4 regions of the Pseudomonas sp. NCHU5216 genome follow, and region 4 is predicted to be linked to each of the others. Evidence: predicted binding sites of a transcription regulator. Region 4 holds the regulator's gene; each other region holds the start of a gene.
What was found. Region 4 encodes FliA, which starts transcription of late flagellar genes. Its sites were predicted from a motif close to CTAAAGTTTNNNNNNNNNNNGCCGNTAA; they were not measured.
Positions count from the first base shown of each region.

Region 1: ACSVIK_RS12400 (flagellar protein MotY) is a predicted target of FliA. The motif match lies at 2,012-2,039, and genes of this name have one in related genera.
Region 2: ACSVIK_RS16670 (methyl-accepting chemotaxis protein) is a predicted target of FliA. The motif match lies at 1,862-1,889, and genes of this name have one in related genera.
Region 3: ACSVIK_RS09150 (flagellin) is a predicted target of FliA. The motif match lies at 1,690-1,717, and genes of this name have one in related genera.

Region 1 covers NZ_JBQLIX010000014.1:79,217-82,855, forward strand. The annotation lists gene ACSVIK_RS12395 (argininosuccinate synthase) at 1-933, opposite strand, end outside; gene ACSVIK_RS12400 (flagellar protein MotY) at 1,040-1,933, opposite strand; gene pyrC (dihydroorotase) at 2,129-3,175, shown strand; gene rnt (ribonuclease T) at 3,172-3,639, shown strand, end outside.
Region 2 covers NZ_JBQLIX010000023.1:77,860-81,498, reverse strand. The annotation lists gene ACSVIK_RS16680 (NADPH-dependent FMN reductase) at 1-277, opposite strand, end outside; gene ACSVIK_RS16675 (Na+/H+ antiporter family protein) at 500-1,819, shown strand; gene ACSVIK_RS16670 (methyl-accepting chemotaxis protein) at 1,937-3,619, shown strand.
Region 3 covers NZ_JBQLIX010000009.1:14,050-17,688, reverse strand. The annotation lists gene ACSVIK_RS09155 (glycosyltransferase) at 1-1,564, shown strand, start outside; gene ACSVIK_RS09150 (flagellin) at 1,813-3,321, shown strand; gene ACSVIK_RS09145 (flagellar protein FlaG) at 3,397-3,639, shown strand, end outside.
Region 4 covers NZ_JBQLIX010000031.1:48,381-52,019, forward strand. The annotation lists gene ACSVIK_RS19240 (protein phosphatase CheZ) at 1-619, opposite strand, end outside; gene ACSVIK_RS19245 (chemotaxis response regulator CheY) at 639-1,013, opposite strand; gene fliA (RNA polymerase sigma factor FliA) at 1,114-1,860, opposite strand; gene fleN (flagellar synthesis regulator FleN) at 1,857-2,687, opposite strand; gene flhF (flagellar biosynthesis protein FlhF) at 2,778-3,639, opposite strand, start outside.

The DNA of each region.
Region 1 (3,639 bases), on a different contig from region 4:
GTATTTCGGCATCAGCTCGTCTTTCAGGTGAGCCACTTCGCGATCGAGGGTGATCGACTCGATGGCGCGGTGGGCCTTGAGCATGATGGTGCCGCCGGGGGTTTCGTAGCAGCCACGGGACTTCATGCCGACGAAGCGGTTCTCGACGATGTCGAGACGGCCGATGCCGTTCTCGCCGCCGATGCGGTTCAGCTCGGTCAGCACCTGGGCCGGGGTCATGGCCTTGCCGTCGATGGCGACGATGTCACCGCCCTGGTAGGTCAGCTCGATGTAGGTGGGGGTGTCCGGCGCCGCTTCCGGCGACTTGGTCCAACGCCACATGTCTTCTTCGTGCTCGGTCCAGGTGTCTTCCAGCACGCCGCCTTCATAGGAGATGTGCAGCAGGTTGGCGTCCATGGAGTACGGCGACTTCTTCTTGCCGTGGCGCTCGATCGGGATGGCGTGCTTCTCGGCATAGTCCATCAGCTTCTCGCGCGACAGCAGATCCCACTCGCGCCAGGGGGCGATGACCTTGACGCCTGGCTTGAGCGCGTAGGCGCCCAGCTCGAAACGCACCTGGTCGTTGCCCTTGCCGGTAGCGCCATGGGAGATGGCGTCAGCGCCGGTCTCGTTGGCGATCTCGATCAGGCGCTTGGCGATCAGCGGACGGGCGATGGACGTACCCAGCAGGTACTCGCCTTCGTAGATGGTGTTGGCGCGGAACATCGGGTAGACGAAATCACGCACGAACTCTTCGCGCAGGTCGTCGATGTAGATTTCCTTGACGCCCAGGGCCTGGGCCTTGGCGCGGGCCGGCTCGACCTCTTCGCCCTGGCCGAGATCGGCGGTGAAGGTCACCACTTCACAGTTGTAGGTATCTTGCAGCCACTTGAGGATCACCGAGGTGTCCAGGCCACCGGAATAGGCCAGAACTACCTTTTTGACGTCCGCCATGCCATCACTCCACGGGTTGTACGGTAAAACCCGTGATTCTACTGGCCTCACGCCCTAATTTACAGGGGCGCGACAGACAGAGTTGACCAAGCGACGCCGAATCGCTTCAGGACGGCTGACTACCGGGCGGATCGGCCGGTGTCGGAGCAGGCGCGCTCTGCTGCGGCACCTCGGCCGGCGGCACGCGATCCAGGCGCAAGGTCGCCCGACGATTCTTCGCGCGATTGGCCTCGCTGGTGTTCGGCACCAGCGGGTAGCGCTCGCCATGAAAGCGCACGGTGATCTCCTCGACGGGGACGCCATGGGCCTTGAGGTATTCCTGCACCGCCAGGGCGCGGCGCCGCGACAGGTCACGGTTGGTCAGGCGGTTGCCGCTGTTGTCGGCGTGACCGTCGATCTGGAAGCTGTTGATGGTCGGGTCGGCCTTGACGAAGTCGAGGATGATGTCGAGCTTGGCCTTGGCCATCGGGTCGAGGTCGATACCACCGCCGGGAAAGCCGATCTGGGTCAGGCGAATCTGGTCGAAGTTCACCGGCAGCAGCTTGGCGGTACAGGCTTCGTAGTCTTCGTAGGCCTTGTGGAACTTCACCGGCAGCAGGCGCACTTCCAGTCTGTCGCCACCATTGAAGGTGCGATGCCGCACCAGCGGGCTGCGCCCCTCCAACAAGCCGGCAAGCAGCCGTGCACCCTGCTCCTGCGAGCTGTTGAACGGCACTTCGCCGTTGGCAACGCTGACCGAGCCCAGGTTGATATCGCCACGCCCCGGCTGCCAGGGCGCAGCAGCGGCCAACAAGGTTGCCGAACCATTGCCGAGCCAGTGCTCGCGGGCCTTGAGGCGGAAGGTGACCTGCTCACCGGCGCGGCGCACGAACTCACCGCTGCCAAAATTGCTGATCGGCTGGCTCAGGCGACACTCGAACTTGTCGCCCTCGACCGTCCACTCCACCTTTTCCAGCCGCGTCTGGAAGCTGATGGCATGCGCCGGCAGGCACAGGGGCATACCGGCCAGCAGGCTGATCAGAAGGTAATTGGGCGCACGCACGGTCGACTCCACGGCGGTTCACGGCATTCTCACGGGGTATCGGTCAGGCGCGCGGAAACTTGACCCCCTGCGTGCGATTGTCGCGCTGGCGCGAGCGCGAGGCGGCGCTTTTCAGGTACCATGCGGCCACGTTTTACCCGCCTGGAAGCCCCCATGTCCGACCGTCTGACTCTTCTGCGTCCCGATGACTGGCACATTCACCTGCGCGATGGCGCGGTGCTGCCACACACCGTCGGCGATGCCGCGCGCACTTTCGGCCGCGCCATCATCATGCCCAACCTGGTTCCGCCGGTGCGCAATGCCGCCGAGGCCGACGCCTATCGCCAGCGCATTCTCGCAGCGCGCCCGGCCGGTAGCCGCTTCGAGCCGCTGATGGTGCTCTACCTCACCGACAACACCCGCCCCGAGGACGTACGCACGGCCAAGGCCAGCGGCTTCGTCCACGCGGCCAAGCTCTACCCGGCCGGCGCCACCACCAACTCCGACTCGGGCGTGACCAGCATCGACAAGATCTTCCCGGTGCTCGAAGCCATGGCCGAAGTCGGCATGCTGCTGCTGGTGCATGGCGAAGTGACCCGCGCCGAGATCGACGTGTTCGACCGCGAGAAGACCTTCATCGACGAGCACCTGACCCGCGTGGTCGAGCGCTTCCCGACGCTGAAAGTGGTGTTCGAGCACATCACCACCCGTGACGCGGTGCAGTTCGTCGAGGCTGCCTCGGCCAACGTCGGCGCCACCATCACCGCCCATCACCTGCTGTACAACCGCAACCACATGCTGGTCGGCGGCATTCGTCCGCACTTCTATTGCCTGCCGATCCTCAAGCGCAACATCCACCAGGAAGCCCTGCTGGATGCCGCCACCAGCGGCAACGCCAGGTTCTTCCTCGGCACCGACTCGGCCCCCCACGCCAAGCATGCCAAGGAAGCCGCCTGCGGCTGCGCCGGCTGCTACACCGCATTCGCGGCCATCGAGCTGTACGCCGAGGCCTTCGAGCAGCGTGGTGCCCTGGACAAGCTGGAAGCCTTCGCCAGCTGCCACGGCCCGGATTTCTACGGCCTGCCACGCAACAGCGACCGCATCACCCTGGTGCGTGAAGAATGGAGCGTGCCGGCCAGCCTGCCGCTGGGCGAGAACAGCGTGGTGCCACTGCGTGCCGGCGAAACCCTGCGCTGGAAACTGCTGGAGGACCAGGCGTGAGCGAAGACAACTACGAAGACGAACTGGAACCCAGCCTGCCGTCCGGCCCACGCACGCCCATGGCGGCGCGCTTTCGTGGCTACCTGCCGGTAGTGGTGGACGTGGAAACCGGCGGTTTCAACAGCGCCACCGACGCCTTGCTGGAAATCGCCGCCACCACCATCGCCATGGACGAGAGCGGCTTCCTCTATCCGGATCACACCCATTTCTTCCGCATCGAGCCCTTCGAGGGCGCCAATATCGAGGCGGCGGCGCTGGAGTTCACCGGCATCAAGCTCGATCATCCGCTGCGCATGGCGGTGAGCGAAGAGCACGCCCTGGGCGAGATCTTCAAGGGTCTGCGCAAGTCGATCAAATCCGCCGGCTGCAAGCGCGCGATTCTGGTCGGGCACAACAGCAGCTTCGACCTGGGCTTTCTCAATGCGGCGGTTGCGCGTTGCGGCATCAAGCGCAACCCCTTCCAC
Region 2 (3,639 bases), on a different contig from region 4:
GGAAGAAGTTCTTGATTGCCGGGCAGGCCATGCCGTTCCACTCCGGGGCAACGATCACCAGTGCATCGGCCGCCGCCAGTTGCTGGCGATAGAGCTCCCAGGGGCCACCGTCTTCCGTTGGCCAGAGTGGCAGCGGCGCCAGGCCCAGGTCGATGATGCTGCTCGATTCCTGGGTGGTATGACCCATTTCGATCAGACGCTGCCGCAGAAAACGTGCGACCTTTCCCGACTGACTGTTGTTACGGCTGGAGCCGGCGACCAAGGCGATATTGAGCATGCTGCTTCCCCGAAAAAAGAACGCAGGCTAGGCCATCGAAGGCCTGTACGGCAAGGGAAGCCCTGCCAGATCGGGGAGGATTTGGCGTCATGGTTTGATTCAAAATGTGCACGAGGCGCCCGCTGGATCGAGCGTTCGTCGTTTTGACAGGCCGATCCGCTTGCTGCAGAGTACGCGGCTTTTTGCGGTCGCTGGCCGCGCGCTGAATGCTGGAGGCTTTTCATGAACGCAGTAATCGCGGCGGTTGGCGTCATGCTGGCCTTGAGCCTGTGTCGGGTTCATGTGGTGGTGGCGCTGATCGTCGGCGCTCTGGTCGGTGGGTTGCTCGGTGGCTTGGGTGTCGAGGGCACGCTGGCCGCGTTCAACCAGGGGCTGGGTGGTGGCGCCAAGGTGGCGCTGTCCTACGCATTGCTGGGTGCCTTCGCTGTGGCTATCGCCAAATCCGGCATGGCTCATGCCCTGGCCGACAAGGCGTTGGGGCTGGTTGGTGGCAAGCGTGAAGGTGGCGGTGCTGTGCTCAAGTGGACCTTGATCGCGCTACTGCTCCTGGTAGCCATCGCTTCGCAGAACGTTCTGCCCATCCATATCGCCTTCATCCCGCTGCTGGTACCGCCACTGCTTTACGTCATGAGCAGTCAGCAACTGGATCGCCGGCTGATCGCCTGCGTGCTGACTTTCGGCCTGGTCACACCCTACATGTTCCTGCCCGTGGGCTTCGGCAGCATCTTCCTCAACGAAATCCTCCTGGCCAACGTCGCCCACGCCGGCGCCGACGTCAGTGGCGTGAGCATCACCCAGGCCATGGCGATTCCGGCTCTGGGCATGTTCTGTGGCTTGCTGGTCGCGGTGTTGTTCAGCTACCGCGGCAAACGCAGCTACGATCTGAAGAAGATCGAACAGGCCGAACGGGTGAACGTCCAGTACAACCCCATGAGCCTGCTGGTGGCCGGCGTCGCCATCGCCGCTGCCTTCGTCGTGCAGCTCTGGCTGGATTCGATGATCATCGGCGCCTTGGCTGGCTTCGTGATCTTCTCGATCTCCGGTGTGGTGCGTTGGCGCGAGGCCGATGGTTTGTTCACCGAAGGCATGAAGATGATGGCCATGATCGGTTTCATCATGATCGCAGCGGCCGGCTTCGCCGCGGTGATGGAGGCGACCGGCGAGGTGAAGGCCCTGGTGAATGGCGCGGCAGAGCTGATCGGCCACAACAAGGCTCTGGGCGCACTGCTGATGCTGCTGGTAGGGCTGCTGGTGACCATGGGCATCGGCTCGTCATTCTCCACCGTGCCGATCATTGCCGCGATCTTCGTGCCACTGGGCCTGCAACTGGGGTTCAGCCCTTTGGCCATCGTCAGTATCGTCGGCACGGCCGGCGCGCTGGGCGATGCTGGCTCGCCGGCCTCCGACTCCACCCTGGGGCCGACCGCCGGCCTGAACGTGGACGGCCAGCACAACCACATCTGGGACAGCGTGGTGCCCACCTTCCTGCACTACAACCTGCCGTTGCTAGCGTTCGGTTGGGCCGCAGCTATGCTTCTGTGAGGGCATCTTCCGCACTCGGATTTCCAGTCCATCGGGTCGCTTTCAAGTTCTTCAGCGGGGCTGCCGATACAAGCGGTAGCCCCGCTTTTTCATTGGCCGCACAAAGGACAACAAGAAATGCGCCTGACATTGAAAGCCAAGGTAATACTCCTGGCCCTGGTGCCGGTGATGCTCTTCGCACTGGTACTCAGCGGTACCGCCGCCAAGGTGTTGCAGAGCCTGGCCGCCGACGAGGTGGCCGAGACCCGAGAGCGCTTGCTGCAGGAGAAGCGCACCGAGCTGCAGAACTACATCCAGATCGCCGTCGGGGCGGTGAAGAGCCTCTACGACAACGCCAGTCAGGGCGACATGGCCAGCCGCGAGCAGGCCATCGCCATTCTCTCGAAGATCAAGTACGGCACCGACGGTTACTTCTTCGCGCATGATTCCAACGTCGTGCGCCTGTTTCGCAGCGACAGCCCGGTGGACGTCGGCAAGAGCCTGACCGACCGTCGTGATGTGAACGGCGTGTACATCAACCGCGAGCTGGTCAATGTCGCCAAGAACAATACCTACTTCGTGAACTACTCCTCGCCGCTGCCGGGCAACGAGTCGGTGCAGGTGCCCAAGCTCGCCTACAGCTACTACTTGCCCAAGTGGGACATGGCGTTGGGCACTGCGCTCAATCTTGACGGTATCGAGGCGCAGATCGCCGAGGTGCAGGCAGACATCGACAAGCGTATCAGCACCATCATCACCAGTGTCGTGGTCGTGGCAGCGGTGCTGCTGGTGCTGGTCGGTATCGTCGCGGTGTGGTTGGGCAATGCCTTTCTGCGGCCACTGGTGCAGATCAAGGCGAACCTCGATGATATCGCCGCCGGAGATGGTGACCTGACCCATCGCCTCCCCATCACCAGCCAGGATGAGTTGGGCGAGCTGTCCGGCTCCTTCAACCGCTTCGTCGAGAAAATCCATGGCCTGGTGCGGCAGATCGCCGAAATGACCGGCCAGCTCACCGACCTGGTCGGTCAGGTGTCCGCTCAGGCGCAGCGTTCCGAGCAGGCCATGGCGCAGCAGCGGCATGAAACCGATCAGGTGGCCACGGCGATCAACCAGATGTCGGCGGCGGCGCATGAGGTGGCCAAGAGTGCGCAGAACGCGGCCGAGGCTGCCCAGCAGACTGACCATGAGGGCCAGGAGGCCAAGCGCGTGGTCGACGGCAGCATCCAGAGCATTCATGCCTTGGTCGAGGATATCCGCAGCAGCGGCGTGTCGCTGGACAGCCTGCAGGAGGACGTGCAGTCCATCGTCAGCGTGCTCGACGTGATCCGCTCCATCGCCGAGCAGACCAACCTGTTGGCGCTCAATGCGGCCATCGAGGCGGCGCGGGCCGGGGAGGCCGGGCGCGGTTTCGCGGTGGTGGCCGACGAGGTGCGGGCGCTGGCCAGCCGCACCCAGCAAAGCACGCAGGAAATCCAGGGCATGATCGACCGCCTACAGCAGGGCACCCAGGCCGCGGTAACGGCCATGCGCCGCTCCAGCGATGCCGGCGAGCTGACCAGCGAACAGGCCAACAAGGCCGGCGCCTCGCTGGATGCCATCGCGCAACTGATTGCCACCATCAACGCGATGAACGCGCAGATCGCCAGTGCCGCCGAGGAGCAGACCGCCGTGGCCGAGGAAATCAACCGCAGCGTGCACCAGATCGCCGGGGCGGTGGATAGCGTCGCCAGCGAGACGGAGCAGGGCGCGCAGACCGCGCGCAGCCTGGCCGGGCTAGGCGATCGCCTCAACGCGCTGGTGCGTCAGTTCCGCATCTGATGCCATAGTCTGACCCCGCA
Region 3 (3,639 bases), on a different contig from region 4:
CGAGCACTGGCTGGACGAGTTGCTCAACCACGCGCTGCGCCCCGAGGTGGGGATCGTCGGCGCCAAGCTGCTCTACCCGGACGGCAGTATTCAGCATGCCGGCGTGCTGCTGGGCCTGCGTGGGCCGGCCGAGCATCCGTTCATCGGTGATCCGATGGACGCGCCGGGCTACATGCAGCGCTTGCAGGTCGACCAGAACTACAGCGCGGTCACGGCCGCCTGCCTGATGATCCGCAAATCGATCTATGCAGAGGTCGGCGGGCTGGAGGAGCAGCAGTTCAAGGTGTCCTACAACGACGTCGACCTGTGCCTCAAGGTACGCGAGGCTGGCCATCTGATCGTCTGGACACCGCATGCCGTGTTGATGCACGAAGGTAGCGTGAGCCAGAAACGCATCGATCCCAAGGCCGCCGAGGCCAAATACAAGCGCTTCGTCGGCGAACAGGATGCGATGTACCAGAAATGGCTGCCGGCGCTGGCCAACGACCCGGCTTACAACCGCAACCTCTCGCTCAACGGCAAGGGCTTCGAGCTGGAGCCCGACAACAACCTGACCTGGCGTCCATTGACCTGGCGCCCGCTGCCGGTGGTGCTGGCGCACCCGGCTGACCCCTGGGGCTGCGGCAACTACCGGGTGATCAGGCCGTTGCGCGCCATGCAGCGTGATGCTCTGGTCGATGGCATGCTCTCCGAGGGGCTGCTGCAGGTGGTCGAGCTGGAGCGCTTCAATCCTGACGTGATCGTGCTGCAGCGGCAGATCGGCGACGAACGCCTGGAGGCGATGCGCCGCATCAAGCAGTTCTCCTCGGCCTTCACCGTCTACGAACTGGACGACTATCTGCCCAACCTGCCGATCAAGAGCGTGCACCGTGAGCACATGCCCAGGGACATCCTCAAGTCCCTGCGCCGTGGTCTGAGCTTCGTCGATCGCTTCGTCGTCTCCACCGCGCCCCTGGCCGAAGCCTTCGCCGGGCTGCATGACGACATCCGCGTGGTGCAGAACCGCCTGCCGCTGGAATGGTGGCAGGGCCTGGAGGCCAAGCGTCGGCGCGGGCGCAAGCCGCGGGTCGGTTGGGCCGGCGGCGCCAGCCATACCGGCGATCTGGAACTGATCGCGGATGTGGTCAAGGAGCTGGCAGGGGAAGTGGAATGGGTTTTCTTCGGCATGTGCCCAGCCGCCATCCGGCCTTATGTGCATGAGGTGCACGCCGGGGTCGAGATCGATACGTATCCCGCTGCATTGGCGCGTCTGGATCTGGATCTGGCGATAGCGCCGGTCGAGCAGAACCTGTTCAACGAGTGCAAGAGCAACCTGCGTCTGCTCGAATACGGCGCCTGTGGCTTCCCCGTGGTGTGCAGCGATCTGGAGTGCTACAAGGGTGACCTGCCCGTGACCCGGGTGAAGAACCGTTTCCGCGACTGGGTCGAAGCCATTCGCATGCACATCAATGACCTCGATGCGGCTGCCCTGGCGGGGGATCGCTTGCGCGCGGCGGTCTACCGCGACTGGATGCTCGAGGGCGCAGGCCTGCAGCGCTGGCGCGACGCCTGGATGCCGGACTGAGCCGGCGTTGATCGCCGTCGAGCCAGGCCAAGGGCTCGACGGTTTTCAGTCAAAACTCCATGCAGGTCAGGATTTTTGGGTTAAGTAGTTGACCGGAAAGAATAAAAAAAAGCTGAAAAAAGTCCCTAAAGCTCCCCAGGGAGGCGCCGATAAAGAGATCGAATGCGAACTCTCTGGGCGTCTGAGCAAGCAGGCCCGAGCTCGCAAGCTCAGACAATCGGTACTCAAGGTCATCTGGAGGCAATACCATGGCCCTTACAGTCAACACTAACGTTGCGTCCCTCAATACTCAGCGTAACCTGAACTCCTCTGCCAAGGGCCTGGACACTTCCCTCCAGCGCCTGTCCACCGGCTACCGTATCAACAGTGCCAAGGACGATGCCGCCGGCCTGCAGATCGCCAACCGCCTGACCAGCCAGATCAACGGCCTGGGCGTTGCGACCCGTAACGCCAACGACGGTATCTCCCTGGCGCAGACCGCTGAAGGTGCCCTGCAGCAGTCCACCGGCATTCTGCAGCGTATGCGTGACCTGGCCCTGCAATCGGCCAACGGCTCCAACGGTGCCACCGAGCGTGCCGCCCTGCAGTCGGAAGTTTCCCAGCTGCAACAGGAGCTCAACCGTATCTCCGAAACCACCAGTTTCGGTGGTCGCAAGATCCTCGACGGCAGCTTCGGTTCGCAGAGCTTCCAGGTCGGTGCCAACGCTTACGAGACCATCAGCGTCTCCATCGGCTCGGCGGCCACCGATCGTATCGGTATCAACCGCGTCACCACTTCCGGTGGTGCAGCCGGTGCCATCACCAGCGGCGCCAGCGGCGCGGCAGCCTTCGGCACCACCGCTTACTCGGATGCGTCCTTTGAAATCTCCTCGAAGTTCACCACCAATGCCGCCAGCGGCAAGGTGACCATCACTGGCCCGGCCAGTGGCGCTGCTGCCAGCGAGATCGCTCGTGCCGTCAACTCCAAGAGCGACGAAACCGGCGTGACCGCCAACGCCCGTACCGTTGCCGAACTGGGCGCCATCTCCGCCAGCGGCACCATCTCCTTCGAGCTGTACGGTGCCGACAGCAACACCAAGTCCACCGACAAGACTGTTATCTCCGCAGTCGTGACCGACACCAAGAATCTGGGTGCACTGGCTGACGCCATCAACAAGGAAACCGGCAAGACGGGTATCTCGGCCGTCTCCAAAGGCGACAAGATCGAGCTGGTCAGCTCCAGTGGCGATGCCATTGCCATCAAGAACTACCAGGGTGGCAGCGGTGCCACCGCTACCCTGCAGGCGAAGAACTTCGAGGGCGACGAGAACGTGGGTGGGGCTGCTACCATCAACGCTGGCGCGGGTGCCCGTGCCGATGGTCAGGTGCAACTGGAAGCCGCCGATGCCTTCGAGGTCACTGGCATGACCGCCGGTCTGGGTTCGGACAAGTTCAGTACCCTGGATTCGGTGAAGGACGTCGACATCAGTACCGCGGGTGGGGCACAGACCGCTCTGGGTATCATCAACGGCGCGATCTCCAACATCGACAGCCAGCGTGCCCAGCTCGGTGCCGTGCAGAACCGCTTCGAGAACACCATCTCGAACCTGCAGAACATCTCGGAAAACTCCTCGGCTGCCCGTGGTCGGATTCGTGACACCGACTTCGCAGCGGAAACCTCGGAGCTGACCAAGAACCAGATCCTGCAGCAGGCCGGTACTGCTATCCTGGCCCAGGCCAACCAGTTGCCGCAGGCTGTGCTCAGTCTGCTGGGCTAAGGTCGAAGGCGCTAAACTACGGGGGGAAGGGCCTGCTGGCTCTTCTCCCCGTTACCTCATTGTGAGGATTAATTTATGGACGTCGGTTCGGTCAAACCTCCAGTAAACCCTGTCATTGCGCGTGATGCTGGCTCGTCGGCTGCGACGGACTCGCGCCAGCAGCCCGTCGCTAGCAGTGCAGGCGTCGTTGCTCCTGCCAACCAGGGTGTGAATGACAAGGCCCAGGTTGAAGCACGTATCGTCGAGCCCACTCAGGAAGTGAGCCGCGAAGAGGTCGAGGATGCGGTAGCTACCATCCAGGAGTTCGTGCAGTCGGTG
Region 4 (3,639 bases):
CCGAGCTGGCCATCAGTACCAGCTTGAGCAGATTGCTCTCGACCTCGGTGACGAGCTGGGTGACACGCTTGATCACCTGACCGGTGAGATCCTGATAGTCCTGCGCCAGCAGGATGTCGTTGAGATGGCCGGACAACTTGTTGCCATCGCGCTCGCTGCGCGCGAGGAACAGCTCGATGCGCTTGGCCAGCTCACGGAAACCATCGGCACCGATTTCACGGCGCATGAAGCGGCCCCACTCGGCCCCCAGGCTCTGCGCTTCATCGGCCAGGTCATTGACCAGCGGCGCGCTCTGTTCGACCAGATCCATGGTGCGGTTGGCCGCCCGCTCGGTCATGGTGACCACGTAATTCAGGCGCTCGGTGGCGTCGGCGATCTGCGACAGCTCCTTGGCGTGCGGCATGCGCGGATCGAGCTGGAAATTGACGATGGCATTGTGCAGTTCGCGGGTCAGCTTGCCGACTTCGTGATACAAGCCACGGTCACGAACCTTGTTCAGTTCGTTGATCAGTTGCACCGCATTGCCGAAGTTGCCTCTTTCGAGGCTATCGACCAATTCACGGGCATTTTTCTTCAGGGACGACTCGAGTTCGCCCAGTGTGGAATCATCGTGTTCCATAGCACCCTCGCGGCCGACATCAGCCGTTGACCCGCTCGAAGATCTTCTCGATCTTTTCCTTCAGCACCTGGGCGGTGAAGGGTTTGACCACGTAGCCGTTCACACCGGCCTGAGCGGCTTCGATGATCTGGTCACGCTTGGCCTCGGCCGTGACCATCAACACCGGCAGGTGCTTGAGGCGCTCGTCGGCGCGCACCGCGCGCAGCAGGTCGATGCCGGTCATGCCGGGCATGTTCCAGTCGGTCACCAGAAAGTCGAAGCTGCCGCTTTGCAGCATGGGCAACGCCGACGTACCGTCATCAGCCTCCGCCGTGTTGGTAAAGCCCAAATCACGCAAGAGGTTCTTGATGATCCGTCGCATCGTCGAGAAATCGTCAACGATGAGGATTTTCATGTTCTTGTCCAAGTCGACCTCCGTACAGTCCCAAACGTATTGCGCTTGCAGATACGCCTTCTAATCGTGAAACCGGCCCAGCAATATCGTTGCTTCTGCCTCAACCCGCCCGCCATTCCATCAGGCGCGAGCGCAAACGCGCCGCACACTGACTATGAATCTGACTGACTCGCGACTCACTGACGCCAAGCACTTCACCGATTTCCTTCAGGTTCAGTTCTTCATCGTAATACAGCGCCAGCACCAGACGTTCACGCTCCGGCAAGCCGGCAATGGCGTTGGCCAAAGCCGCCTGGAAACGTTCATCTTCGAGATCCCGCGAAGGTTCGAGGTGGGTGTGCCCGGCTTCTTCATGCAACCCGCCGTGTTCGCCGTCCTGCAGCAGGTCGTCGAAACTGAACAGGCGGCTGCCCAAAGTGTCGCCAAGGATGCCGTAGTAATCTTCCAGACTCAATTGGAGTTCGGCCGCAACCTCATGATCTTTAGCGTCTCGCCCCGTTCTGGCCTCCACGGCGCGGATCGCATCGCTGACCATGCGGCTGTTGCGGTGCACCGAACGCGGTGCCCAATCGCCCTTGCGCACCTCGTCGAGCATGGCGCCACGGATGCGAATACCGGCGAACGTCTCGAAACTGGCGCCCTTGCTGGAGTCGTATTTGCGTGAGGCTTCGAGCAGGCCGATCATGCCGGCCTGAATCAGGTCGTCGACCTGAACGCTGGACGGCAAGCGCGCCAACAGGTGATAGGCGATGCGCTTGACCAGCGGCGCGTAGCGCTCGATCAACTGATACTGGGAATCCTGCGCCTGAGCCTTGTTGTACATACGAAGTCCAGAGGCTGCTGTCATACGGCCGAATCTGCAGTCGGTTGTTTCACCAGGCGCTCGACGAAGAACTCCAGATGACCGCGCGGGTTGGCTGGCAAGGGCCAGGTATCGACCTTCTGCGCGATCGCCTTGAACGCCAGCGCACACTTGGAGCGTGGAAAGGCCTCGTAGACGGCGCGTTGTTTCTGCACCGCCTTGCGTACGCATTCGTCGTAGGGCACGGCACCGACGTACTGCAAGGCGACATCGAGAAAACGATCCGTCACCTTGGTCAGCTTAGCAAAGAGATTGCGACCTTCCTGCGGACTGTGCGCCATGTTGGCCAGAACGCGGAAACGGCTGATGCCATGGTCACGGTTGAGCAGCTTGATCAGGGCGTAGGCGTCGGTGATCGAGGTGGGCTCGTCGCACACGACGACGAGAATCTCCTGAGCCGCGCGAACGAAGCTGACCACCGCATCGCCGATGCCGGCAGCGGTATCGATCACCAGCACGTCGAGGTTCTCGCTGATGTCGCTGAAGGCCTGGATCAGGCCGGCATGCTGCATCGGTGACAGGTTGACCATGCTCTGCGTACCGGACGCTGCCGGCACGATGCGGATGCCACCAGGCCCTTGCAGCAGCACTTCACGCAGCTCGCACTCACCGGCGATCACGTCGGCCAAGGTGCGCTTGGGGGTCAGCCCCAGCAACACGTCGACATTGGCCAGACCCAGGTCGGCGTCCATGAGCATGACTCGGCGACCGAGATCGGCCAGGGCCATGGACAGATTCACCGACACGTTGGTCTTGCCGACGCCACCCTTGCCGCCGGTCACCGCGATCACCTGTACGGGATGCATACCCATGTTCTCTACACACCTTGTCTAACTTCGACTTGGCCTAGCGGCCGTTAGTCCCTGCAGAAAAAAACGCAGGGCTTGCAACACTTTAGCGCGTCAGCCGACTCGCCGCGCGGTTCCTTGATAAAGACCGGCGAACAATTGCGCCATGGCATCCTCGCTCGGCTCTTCGGCGGCTTGCAGGCTCACGGCGCGGCTGACCAACTGATGGCTACGCGGCACCTGCAGATCATCCGGAATACGTGGCCCATCAGTGACATAGGCTACCGGCAGACGCTGGCCTATGGCCAGGCCCAAAACCTCGCCCAGGCTCGCCGCCTCGTCCAGCTTGGTCAGTATGCAGCCGGCAAGACCGCAGCGCTTATAACTATGGTAGGCCGCTTTCAGCACTTGGTTTTGACTGGTAGCAGCCAGAACCAGATAATTTTTCGCCTTCAACCCGCGTGCGGCCAGGCTCTCGAGCTGCAGGCGCAGGGCCGGGTCATTGCTTGGCAGGCCGGCGGTATCGATCAGCACCACGCGTTTCTTCGCCACAGGCGCCAGGGCTTGCAGCAGAGACTGCCCTGGGTCGACCTGAGTCACCGAGACGCCAAGGATGCGCCCGAGGGTCTTGAGCTGCTCCTGCGCACCGATGCGGTAACTGTCCATGCTCACCAGGGCGACCTGCTGGGCGCCATGCTTGAGCACGTAGCGCGCCGCCAGCTTGGCCAACGTGGTGGTCTTGCCCATGCCGGCCGGGCCGACCAGGGCGATCACCCCGCCCTCTTCCAATGGCTCGACCTTGGGCGTCTTGATGGCATGAGCCAGGTGCGCCAGCATCATGCGCCAGGCCTGGCGCGGCTCGTTGATGGTGTTCACACGCTCGAGCAGCAGTTGCGCCAGGTCGGCCGACAGGCCCATGCGTTGCAGGCGGCGCCACAGGTTGGCCTGCTGTGGGCGACGGTTCTGCATCTGTCCC